2 regions of the Glutamicibacter sp. AOP5-A2-18 genome follow, and region 2 is predicted to be linked to the other one. Evidence: riboswitches for the same ligand, from Rfam matches in the RefSeq annotation. Region 2 holds a riboswitch; the other holds the start of a gene.
The links. A riboswitch is a leader RNA that binds a small molecule or an ion and turns the genes downstream of it on or off. The one in region 2 is predicted to bind S-adenosylmethionine.
Positions count from the first base shown of each region.

Region 1: linked by a shared signal. The riboswitch ahead of ACT3RW_RS16995 (flavin reductase family protein) and the one ahead of ACT3RW_RS01390 (acyl-CoA dehydrogenase family protein) in region 2 are both predicted to bind S-adenosylmethionine.

Region 1 is NZ_JBQSVW010000001.1:3,549,672-3,555,909, forward strand. Features, by position in the region: gene ACT3RW_RS16980 (MFS transporter) at 1-216, opposite strand, end outside; gene ACT3RW_RS16985 (ZIP family metal transporter) at 240-983, opposite strand; gene dnaB (replicative DNA helicase) at 1,022-2,377, opposite strand; gene ACT3RW_RS16995 (flavin reductase family protein) at 3,028-3,528, opposite strand; SAM riboswitch class IV at 3,625-3,742, opposite strand; gene ACT3RW_RS17000 (AMP-binding protein) at 4,085-5,692, shown strand; gene ACT3RW_RS17005 (PaaI family thioesterase) at 5,710-6,126, shown strand; gene ACT3RW_RS17010 (dihydrofolate reductase family protein) at 6,172-6,238, shown strand, end outside.
Region 2 is NZ_JBQSVW010000001.1:287,139-293,376, forward strand. Features, by position in the region: gene ACT3RW_RS01375 (ABC transporter permease) at 1-511, opposite strand, end outside; gene ACT3RW_RS01380 (aliphatic sulfonate ABC transporter substrate-binding protein) at 518-1,540, opposite strand; gene ACT3RW_RS01385 (ABC transporter ATP-binding protein) at 1,622-2,431, opposite strand; SAM riboswitch class I at 2,437-2,539, opposite strand; SAM riboswitch class I at 2,807-2,898, shown strand; gene ACT3RW_RS01390 (acyl-CoA dehydrogenase family protein) at 2,914-4,254, shown strand; gene ACT3RW_RS01395 (LLM class flavin-dependent oxidoreductase) at 4,306-5,706, shown strand; gene ggt (gamma-glutamyltransferase) at 5,791-6,238, opposite strand, start outside.

The DNA.
Region 1 (6,238 bases), 3.3 Mb from region 2:
CATGCCACTGGCAATCGGAGCGGCAAAGGCTAACGCAAAATAGCGTTGCCCGTGCAGTAGTTCGCTGACCAACGGCATGACGGTGGTAACCGCCATGGACTCAAAGGCAACAAGGAACACCAGAATAAACATGCCGATGGTGGTGGCAAGATACTGCGGTGCGTAGATCGATTCTGTAGTGGGTCCAGACAGGCGGGAACTACGGTTTGAAGGCATAGTCCAATCTTGCCAGCTTGTGGTTAGCCGCCTAGCACGTGCAAGGCAAAGGCCGAGAGGAAACCGGCGGTAACCAACAACCCGGTGTAGTCATGCTCAACGGAATAGGCTTCGGGGATCATCGTGTCGGCAATCATGGTCAGGATGCCACCAGCGGCCACTGCTGTAGCGAAAGCCAGAGCCTGCCCAGGCATGGATTGCATAACAAGTGCGCCAAAGAAGGCAGCCAGCCCACAGGAAATTGCGATGGATCCCCATAGCGCGGCAATCGTTTTGCCTTGGCGCCCGGCGTCTTTCATTTGAGCTGTGCTGGCCAGACCTTCGGGAACATTCGAGATGAAGATGGCGATAAGCATGGCTGGGTTGATGCTCGCACTGGTAACCACAGTTAGGCCCAGGGCCACCGACTCCGGGATACCGTCAATCAGTGCACCAACGGCCAGGGCGGTGCCTGACGATTCCCCTTGGCTGCCTTTACCTGACTTCACTTGACGCTTTTTCGTACGCCAATCCAGTAATCGATTGGCTAAGAAATATAGTCCGGCACCTACCAGCACGCCAGCGATGGTAGCTAGCAGGCCACCGGTTTCGAAGGCTTCTAACACCAACTCAAAACTCAGCGCACTAACCAATACTCCGGCGCCGAAAGCCATGATCGCGCAGACCCAAACTTTTGGGATCTTGAACCACCAGGCCGCACCGGAACCCAGCAAAAGTGCCGAGCCGGCCACCGTACCCCACAGCAGAGCCTGCAAAGAAGCAATCATGGAACTCACTATAGCCAGCAAATCGAATCTGGCTGGAACTAGCCCTCTGAGGACATGTTATTAAAGCGTGAGTAGTGACCCTGGAAGGCTACGGTGATGGTCTTAGTTGGACCCGCACGGTGCTTAGCGATGATCACGTCAGCTTCACCCGGACGGTTTTCCTTGTCGTAAACATCATCACGATGCAGCAAGATAACCATGTCGGCGTCCTGCTCAATCGAGCCCGATTCACGAAGATCGGAAATCATTGGCTTCTTGTCGGTTCGCTGTTCGGAACCACGGTTCAGCTGAGACAGTGCAATCAGTGGAACGTCGAGTTCTTTGGCCAGCAACTTCAGGTTACGCGAGAACTCCGAGACTTCCTGCTGACGGGATTCAACGCGCTTACCCGAGCTCATCAGCTGCAGGTAGTCAAGAACAATCATACGCAGCTCGTTGCGCTGCTTGAGTCGACGGCACTTGGCACGGATTTCCATCATGGACATATTCGGCGAATCATCGATGAATAGTGGAGCTTCGTTCAAGCGACCCATGGTGGTTGCAATCTTGGTCCACTGCGAGTCTTCCACCGAACCCTTTCGCAGGTCCTGAAGCTGGATGGAGGCTTCTGCCGAAAGCAGGCGCATCGCGATCTCGTTGCGGCCCATTTCCAAGGAGAAGAAGACGGTAGCCATATTGTTCTTGATGGCTGCAGAGCGTGCGAAGTCCAGTGCGAAGGTCGACTTACCGACGGCGGGACGGGCCGCGATGATGATCATCTGACCACCCTTGAGGCCCTGGGTCAGCTCATCAAATTCGTAGAAACCGGTAGGTACGCCGGTGATGCCGTCGCCTGCGTTGGCTGCGTTTTCGATTTCGTCAACGGTGCCTTCGATAATGTCCGAAAGGCGTACGTAGTCTTCACTGCTGCGGTTTTCGGCAACCTTGTAGACCTCAGCCTGAGCTTCGTTGACGATGGCATCAACTTCACCGTCTGGCGAGTAACCCATCTGAACAATGCGGGTACCGGCGTCCACCAAACGACGAAGTACTGCGCGTTCTCGTACGATTTCTGCGTAGTATCCAGCGTTCGCAGCGGTTGGGACTTGCTGGATGAGGTTGTGCAGATATGCGGCTCCACCAATACGTGAGATCTCTCCACGTTTGGTCAGTAAGTCAGCAACGGTCACCGCATCGGCTGGTTCTCCTCGACCATAAAGATCGATGATTGCTTCGTAAATGGATTCGTGAGCGGGACGATAGAAATCGGTGCCACGCAGTGCTTCAACTACGTCTGCAATGGCGTCCTTGGAGAGCATCATGCCACCGAGCACGGACATTTCCGCCTCGATGTCCTGTGGCGGCTTGCGCCCCGCGTCGGATTCCCGTGCCTCGTAAACCGGCTCAGCACTCATTACAGCCACTTCCATCCCTATTGAACCGCTGGGAAAAACTTCCTTGCCAGATGGCAACGCTCCATCATGTCAGTCGATACCGACAACTGAAAAAGCGTCTGTGGATATTTCTGTCCCAAAGTCAACACTAAGACCGTTATTTGCTCACGTAAACCTCGTTATCCACAGCGCCTGTGCATAACATGGCCTGACTTGTGGACTGCCCTGTTCACTAACTGGGGAGAACCCTGTGGATTAATAACTATTACCATTCGGTAATATGTTTTGACTTGGGTGTTTGTGTTTACACAGCTGTGGACAGAAAAATATTTTGTTGAAGCTTGCGGCACCCTTCGCAGAGTTATCAACAGCCAAAAACACCCGGAATTCGGGGTTATTAGCGATATGCACAGAGTTCTACACACATCACCCACAAGCGTGTGGATAACCCTGTGGATAGTGAGATTCTCCTAAAACCCTTAGTCACCGTAGGTTAAGCGGTTCACTTGACCCTCAAAAACGACGTCGTCCACATTTCTTTGCCCCAAGGCATCTTTTGTCCCCGTGGATAACTCACCACATCATCAAAATGCTGCCGTCACGCAAAAACGCTCCGGGTGGAACACCGTGTGTTCCGTCCGGAGCGTTTGAGCAACTAGCTAGCTGAAGTTTTAGACGAGTTCAGGAACTGGGATTGAATGAAATCGTGAATCATGGAAGATCTGTGGCGAATGTTCGGAGGCGTGGTGCCCGTGCACTTCCAAGAAGACGACCCAGTGATCTCCAGCTTCAACTTCGTTGTAGATGGAAGTCTCCAGCCACAATGTGGATTCCTCGATAAACAGCGCGCCACGATCAGTGACGGCAGTGTCTACACCACGGAAGCGGTCACCGGTCTTTGAGGCGAGCTGCGCGCACACTCCCCCATTGCGGTCGCTGAGCACTGAGACGCCAATGTGGCCAGCTTCGCGTAATTTGGGCCAGGTGTTAGAAGTTTTCTGTACTGCAAACATCACCAGCGCAGGTTCCAACGAAACACCAACGGTGAACGACGAAGCGATAATTCCGGTTTTTACACCGTCAATCTCGGCGCAAAGAGCTGCGATGCCTGAGGGGTGCTGAGCGAAAACCTTGCGGAGCGTCAGCGGGTCAAGTTCACGATTCAATGACATGGCTCGATTCCTTCTGGTCTTGCCCACGGCGCTGAAGAGACCCGAGCAAACGGTTCGGCGTCCCCGAATCCACTTCTCACTGATCATTCACGCAGTGCGCGGTACTTGTTTCAACACCATTTAGCGCGAAACCGAATCCTCACCTGGAGCACCCCACTACCGTAGAGAGGGTTGCCGATCAGCAAGCCAGGGCTTATAGCTGATGCTCTTGATTCTGTTTAAAACGATATGGGTCATGACGAAGTATCGTCAAACAAATCACTTCGTAAATCGCAATATTCAATGATTCATTCGACGCATAGGCCTACATCGAGGTGTCTGGCAGTCAATTATTCAGAAGATGTGTGATCCATAACGCAATCCGCTTATCGGTGACATCCTGCCCAGCTCGGTCACCAAGGCCACTTCAACGCTTTTCTGGGGCCGCCCACCGTAATGAAACCGGGTTCCTTTCTCTGGCGTTCAGGTTCATGCCACGATAAAAGATGCAGTGTTATGCGTCACACCATTCATTGCCTGCCGCCGTTGCCAGAGATGATGAGTGAAGGATGCCTCCATGGTAGAAATTCAGGCCAACCATTCAGAACTAACCCCGTTGCGTTTCCTTGAACGCTCGGCCGAGGCCTACCCCAGCAAGACCGCCATCATTCATGGGACTCGTAGTTATACCTACAAAGAATTCGAAACTCGGGTGCACCGTTTTGCTCAAGTACTAGCCGAGCGCATCGAACCCGGTGACCGAGTAGCGGTCTTGGCACCAAATACTCCTGAGATGTTGATGGCTCACTACGCCGTGCCGCTAGCTGGGGGTGTGCTCATCGCTCTGAACACGCGACTCTCCGCCCACGAGCTGCAGTACATCATCGACCATTCGGGAGCGAAGCTCCTCCTGGCCGATACCGAATTATTGGAGAACACCAAAACCCTGCGAGGCGAAAACCCCGGCCTGCAGGCACTGATTGAGATCACCGACGACCAGTTCACCTCCCCACGCCCGAACGTGGAAGTTGATGGAACCTTGGAGCAATTGCTGTCTACCACCAGCGACGAGAAACTGCCCTATGCGATCGCGGACGAGTGCTCTGCCATCGCCTTGAACTACACCTCGGGGACCACGGGAAAGCCCAAGGGTGTGCTCTACTCGCACCGCGGCAGCTACCTAAACTCTCTGGGTGAAGCGCACCATCAGGGCCTTAGCTCAGCGACCCGATACCTCTGGACGCTACCGATGTTTCACTGTAACGGCTGGTGTACACCTTGGGCAGTGACCGCAGTTGGTGGCACCCATCTATGCCTGCGTGGAGTGCGTGAAGATGCAGTGTGGGATGCCATCGAGAACCTCGGAACTACTCACCTGTGCGGTGCCCCGACTGTTTGCTCGATCATCGCCGACTCGACTCGGGCGCACCAACTTCAGGCTCCGCTGCGCATCACCACCGCTGGAGCTCCACCGTCCCCGGCCATCATTTCCAAGTTGCAGAAACTGGGCATCGAAGTCGTTCACGTCTATGGGCTGACCGAAGTGTATGGCCCCTACACAGTCTGCGAATACCAAGAAGAATGGGATCAGCTAGAGCCGGCCGAACGCGTGGCCAAGCTAGCCCGCCAAGGCGTCGGAATGATCACCGCGGAGTCGGCACGCATTGTTGATGAGAACATGTTCGACGTTCCTGCCGATGCCCAGACTATGGGCGAAATCGTCTTGCGCGGTAACAATGTCATGATCGGCTATTACCGAGACGAAGAAGCAACCGCACAGGCCTTTGCCGGCGGATGGTTCCACACCGGCGACTTAGGCGTCATGCATCCCGACGGCTACATTCAGGTGCGCGACAGGGCCAAAGACATCATCATTTCCGGTGGCGAAAACATCTCAACCATCGAAGTGGAACAAGCTTTGGCTTCCCACCCCGAGGTACTGGATCTGGCCGTTGTTGGCATCGCCGATGAGAAGTGGGGCGAACGTCCCGTGGCCTACGTGATCCGAGCCAGCGACTCCACCTTGAGCGCGCAAGATCTGATCGATTTCGCCAAGCAGAAACTTGCTGGCTACAAAGTTCCGCGCACCATCGTTTTCCCGCAGGATTTGCCGCGTACTTCAACGGGTAAAGTGCAAAAGAACGTACTACGAGCCCAAGCGCTTGAACAGCTTAATAAGAACTAAATGTTTTGGAGTCAGCTATGAGTTCCACCAACCAACCAATCCCCGATAAGACCAGCCGGTTCACCGATAGTGTCGGTCTTATCTTTGATGAAGTCTCAGCCACACTTGTCCGTGGGCACGCGGAGCTGAACGAAGACCACCACACACCTTGGGGAGTGGTCCACGGAGGCATTTACGCCACCATGGTTGAAAGCGCTGGCAGTGTGGGAGCCAGTTACGCGGTGGCCGAGCGCCAGCAGTTTGCCGTTGGTGTTCATAACGCCACCGACTTCCTCCGCCCCTCCACCGGAGCACATGTGCAGGTCGAGGCCAAGGCCCTTTTCCAAAGCAAAACTCAGCAGCTCTGGGACGTTGTTATTACCGATACGGCTACGGGCAAAGTACTTTCGCGCGGACAATTGCGCACCCAGAACGTAGATTTGCCCAAATCTTGAGCGTAATCTGATGGCATCTAGCGGATCAGCCTCGGGAGGCTCATTATGAGTGCCACCTATACCTTTGATGTGTTCAGTAGTCTTGATGGTTTCGGCAGTGCCGGTGGCGACT
Region 2 (6,238 bases):
CCAGCTGGGCATCCACATGACGAAGAGCCAAGGCCACGGTGGTGAAGACGGGGAAGAATGCACCAATGATCACTAGGGTGACTTTGGAGTCTTCACCCATTTTCATCCACAGCACCAGCAGCGGGACCCATGCTAAGGATGGCACCGCACGCAACGCACTAATGCTCAAACGCAACAGAGCATCAGCCAATTTGGACAGGCCGACCAGTGCGCCAAGCAGTAGACCGAGCAAGGAACCAAAGAAGAATCCAAGCAATACACGTTGCGTGGAAATGCCAATGTGTTTGCCAAGATCTCCGTCACGCAATAGCTCAACTGCTGCAGTGACTACAGAAGTGGGGGTGGGCAAAGTCCAAGGAGCGACGATTCCAGTGGACGTCACGACCTGCCAGATCACCAGAACAATAACCGGCAAGATCAGGGATAACAACCAGTGTGGAGCGCGCAAGATGGTGGCAGAGACTCCGGATTTAGCCTTCTTCGGATTTCTCGTGGAGACGGTGGTGCTCATTGCTGACTACTCTCCGGAAATTTTGGTTGGGTCAGCTTTGGTAGCAAATTGGTCATCAACCAAAGTTGCTAGGGCCTCGTCTACGGATTCCTGCTTGGAGACATCGCCGCTGGCGACCAAGGTGGGCGCGATAGTCTTCAAGACTTTGGTGTACTCGGTTCCGGGAACGGCCGATACGTCCAAGTTGGAACGTTCTTCGATGACAGTGGCGGCAACCTTAGGATCTAGACCGGCAACATCAGCCAAGATCTTGGCGGTCTCTTCTGGATGCTTGCCCGACCATTCGCGTGCTTTCTCGTAGGAGTCAACGACCAGCTGGGCTAGTTCGGGGCTCTGCTTGATGAAGTCTTCGCGAGCATTAAGTGCACCGTAGGTGTTGAAATCTAGGTTGCGATACAGCAGCTTCGCACCGTCTTGTTCGGCTGCGGCCATGATGGGATCTAGTCCGCTCCAAGCGTCAACCGAACCGTTGACCAACGCGGTACGACCGTCCGCGTGTTGCAGATTCTGTACGGTGATGTCCTTTTCGCTCAGACCTGCCTGCTCTAGTGCTTGAAGCAGGAAGAAGTAAGGATCGGTGCCTTTAGTGGCGGCCACAGTTTTGCCCTTGAGGTCTTTCACCGATTTGATCTTGGAGTCCTTAGCAACCACCAGAGCGGCCCATTCTGGCTGCGAATACAGGTCGATAGTCTTGATCGGTGAACCGTTGGACCGGGCTAACAAAGCGGCGGATCCTGCGGTGGAGCCAACATTCACTGCGTCAGCACGTAATGCTTCATTGGCCTTGTTAGAGCCAGCGGACTGAACCCATTCCACCTTGACGCCTTGATCCTTAGCGGCGTCGTCGAGCCAACCTTTTTCTTTGATGACCAGGCTCAGCGGGTTGTAGGTGGCGAAGTCAATGGACAGGGTCTTATCTGATCCTGAGGCCGTAGCGTTTTCTCCGGCGCAACCGGTCAGGGCAGTAGCCCCGATCAACAGTGCTGCGGTGGCAAGTGCGGTACGTCGAGTGAAGCGGTGCGAAAGCATAATAATCCTCTAAATTGTGCGTGCGGGTAAGCGACAGCTATGTCGCTGATGGAGTAGATCAGGGGGAATCGGTGTTAAACGTCAATGGTTAGTCGGGTCCACACCAAGAAGTCGAAGCAATCCTGCGCGGTGAGCGATGAACTGATCTTCGTTGTGTTTGCGAGGATGAGAAGCGCTCATTGAGAGTTCTTTAATGACGGTGGCCGCGGTATCTTGACCCTCACGTCCCAGGACGATGACTCGGTCAGCCAAGGTCAACGCCTCGTCCACGTCGTGGGTGACCATAAGAATTGTGGTGGGGAAGGAAGCATGGATGGAGAGCAATAGATCTTGCATTTTCAGCCGCGTCAAAGCGTCCAGTGCGCCGAAGGGTTCATCAAGTAGCAGCACTCCAGGGCGCCGTGCCAAGGCACGAGCCAGCGAGACGCGCTGAGCCATACCACCTGAAATTTCGCGCGGGCGAAGATCTGTCGCGTGGCTGAGCCCGGTCAGCTCGATTAATTCATCAATCAGTTCAGCACCGTCGGCCTTGCTGGTACCTGGCGCGAGGCCCAAAGCGATATTTTCTCGGACCGATCGCCACGGTAGTAGTCGTGGTTCCTGAAATGCGACCGCACATAGTTCGTTGATGCCATCTACGTTGCGTTTTCCGGTACGGATGGATCCGGTGGATGGTTGGTCCAACCCGGAGACCGCGCGAAGCAGTGTGGACTTGCCGCAGCCGCTAGCTCCAAGGATCGCAACAACTTGGCCCGCGGGGATCTGCAAGTTGATATCGCTGAGGACCGCGCGGCTTTCACTTTTGGTGGTGAAGGTGCGCGAAACATTGCTGAATTCCACGTCTAAAGCGGTCGAGGTGTGCGCTTGAGGCAGTGCAAGGCTAAGAGCCATGATCATCTCCATCGGTCCTGGCGGTAGCACCGGCCTATGGAGTGTGTCATCCATAGGTGGTTGCTGCGGCGTCACTGAGCCAGATCTCTCGGCCGCTCGGGATGGTTACGTGTCCATTACAGGCTTTCGAACGATTTGAAAGCAAATCTTGCGTAACATGAAAAATCTTCGATAACTACGTCACATGCGCGGGTTATTTCGTTATTTATTTCATTAGAAGGCTGTTTAATCGATAGTTGGGGATTCTTGGCAAGTCATCTTCGATATGACGCGTCATTGACTGTGCAACGCAACTGTCAAGCCACCTGGTCTGAACAATGAAATGTGACTTCGTGGCTTGGAATGATTGCTTTGTTACGGCTACAAATGAATGACAACCCATCCAGAGCGGCTGAGAGATCTGGCTCGACGACGCCGCAGCAACCACCCGAATCGCGGGACGGTGCTACCGCCAGGACCGATGGAAAGAATTGAGGACTTCAATGTCATTTGGCGAGTCGCCGAACACTTCCGGTTTGGACTTCAACCAGCTCAGCGATCCTTCGCAGGCTAGCGCCATGGGACTAGATGACTTCGAAGAGCAACTGTCTACGCGGCAACTACTCAAAGTCACTCCCGGTCCGGGCGCGGACGAACAGTATGACCGTTTGGCTGAAATTTTCCGTCCGGTATTCGCTCAGATCGCGTCGACCGCACGGGACCGCGATCGCAACCGCGTGCTACCTTTTGAACAGGTAGGCCTGCTGAACCGCGACCGCTTTGGTGCGCTGCGCATTCCAGTTTCTGAGGGCGGCTACGGCGCACGTCTGGTTGACGTGTTCCGCCTGCTGATTGAACTTTCCGAGGCTGATTCCCATGTTGGCCAGCTCTGGCGAGCACACATCGCCTTTGTGGAGAGCATTCTGATTCTTGAAGATCAAGAGCTGCGCAACAAGTGGGTTACCCGTATTGCTGCCGGTCAGATTGTCGGCAATGCGTACACCGAACGTGGCGGCAACGCACTAGGTACGCTGAACACCAAGGTCACCGAGTCTGATGGCCGCTGGCTAGTTGACGGTGAAAAGTACTACTGCACCGGCACCATCTTTGCCGACTGGACCGCAGTGGCAGTGGCCCATCCAGAAAAGGCTGGCCGGCAGATTGCCGTCGTTTCCACCCAACGCAGTGGCGTAAAAATCCTTGACGATTGGGATGGGTTTGGTCAGGGGCTGACCGGTACCGGCACCACCGAGTTCCATCAGGTGCCCGTGGACTGTTTTATCCCACAGGCAACTAACGACTCCGAAGCTGCGATCTACCAGCTGGTCCTCACCGCAGTGCAAGCAGGTATTGCCCGCGCCGCGCTGAACGATCTGCGCCAGTCGGTCCAGAACCGTACCCGTATCTTCACCACCGGCACAGGCGTTCCTGCCTACCGCGAACCACAGGTACTTCAGCTGGTCGGCGAAGTCTCAGCAGAGTCCTTCGCCGTCGACTCGGTAGTGATTGGCGCAGTACTAGAAGTTGAAGCAGCACTGGTAGACCCAGGACTGAACGACGAGGAACGCTACGCGGTCTGTGAACTATCGGCTAACCGCGCCCAGACCATCGTGCAACCGTTGGTGCTCGGAGCAACCAGCAAACTCTTTGACGGTTTAGGGGCCTCATCAACCAGCATTGTGTGCAACCTAGATCGGCACTGGCGTAACGCACGAACCATCGCCACCCACAACCCGGCCATGTACAAGGCGCGCATCGTGGGGGACTACGAAATCAATGCGGTTCAGCCTCAACGTCTCTTGGTCACCGGCGAAGACAGCAACCACCAAAACTACGGCGCCTAAGCGCCTAATTTCTAATTTCACCAATACAGATTCACGGCAAGGAGAACACCTATGAGCACGAAGCGCGAAATTCTCTTCAACGCATTCGACATGAACTGCGTGGTGCACCAGTCGCCAGGTCTGTGGCGTCACCCAGATGACAAAGCCTCAACGTACAACACCATCGGCTACTGGACCCACCTAGCGAAGGTGCTAGAAAAGGGTAAGTTCGACGGCCTGTTTATTGCCGACGTACTAGGTACCTACGATGTCTTTAACGGCACCAACGAATCCCCACTGCGCTCGGGCGCACAGGCACCGGTTAATGACCCGATGATGCTGGTCTCGGCCATGGCTGCAGTAACTGAAAACTTGGGCTTCGGCGTCACCGCCGGAACCGCCTATGAGCACCCATATGCTTTTGCCCGTCGTCTGGCTACCTTGGATCACCTCACCGATGGTCGTGTGGGTTGGAACGTGGTCACCGGTTACTTGCCTTCGGCCGCCCGCAATATGGGCCAAGAAGACCAGATGGAACACGACGAGCGTTATGACCACGCCGACGAATACCTCGAAGTGGTCTACAAGTTGCTTGAAGGCTCGTGGGAAGATGACGCGGTTCAGAACAACAAGGAAACCGGGATCTACACGGACCCGGAAAAGGTGCACAATATTGAGCACGAGGGCAAGTACTTTAAGGTGCCCGGTATTGCTATCACTGAGCCGTCCACCCAGCGCACCCCGGTGATCTACCAGGCCGGCGCTTCTTCACGTGGCATCAAGTTCGCCTCACAGAACGCTGAAGCAGTATTTGTTACCAGCCCTACCCGCGAAATCCTCAAGGCTACGGTCACCAAGATTCGTGACGCTGTTGAGGCTGCTGGCCGCGACCGTTACGACGTGAAGATTTTCGCCATGCAGACCATCATCACCGATGAGACCTCTGAAAAGGCTCAGGCCAAGTACGAAGACTACAAGTCCTACGCGGACGTCGAAGGTGCACAGGTACTGATCTCCGGTTGGATGGGCGTTGACCTCTCAGAGCTGGATCCCGATGAGCCACTGGGTTCCAACGTCAAGTCCAACGCCATCCAGTCTTCGGTGGAGACCTTCCAGAAGGCCAGCGGCGATGACGGCAACCCATGGACCATCCGTCAGCTTGCTGAATGGGTTGGTGTTGGCGGCTTCGGACCAATCACCGTTGGCTCGGGCCCAGAGGTTGCAGACAAGCTCATTGACTGGGTGGACTACACCGACGTTGATGGTTTTAACCTCGCCTACGCCGTGACCCCGGCAACCTTCGAAGATGTTGTTGAGTATGTTGTTCCTGAGCTACAGGCTCGTGGTGCCTACAAGACCGAATACGCCGACGGTTCGCTGCGTAACAAGCTCTTCGGTACCGGGGACCGCGTGAAGGAAACTCACCGCGCCGCGAAGTACAAGATCAGCAATCGCTTGGCTGCCAAGAGCTAAAGTTCCTAAGGCCTAGCTAGCTACAAAGCGTGGAGGCGTTGTTCACTCAAGTGAACAACGCCTCCACGCTTTTGCGTTAGAAACTTACTTGGTTGGGTTAAGTACCAGGGCAGAACCTCCGCCACGGCGCACTGGTTCGGCCGCCGCCGTCAGCGTTCCGTCAGCATTGATTTCCACGGCTTCCACCGCACCAATTTCTGCCTGCGGGGTGAAAGAATCTCCGGCAGGAGTGAGCTTATGACCGAAGGCTTCCATCGCTGAACCGTACCTGGAGATGAACTCAGGTTCCGCGGTGACCGCGGCAGTATTGCGTTGCGAAGCACGAGGAGCAGCAATCGCCTCACTGATGCTCATGCCCAGATCATAGCGGTTGAGCAGGGTCTGCAACACCGTGGTGATGATGGTGGAACCACCAGGGGAACCGATGGCCATAACTGGCTTGCCGTCTTGCAAAACAATCGTTGGCGCCATCGAAGAGCGCGGACGCTTACCTGGTTCAAGACGGTTTGGATCTTGCGGATCATAAACGGTG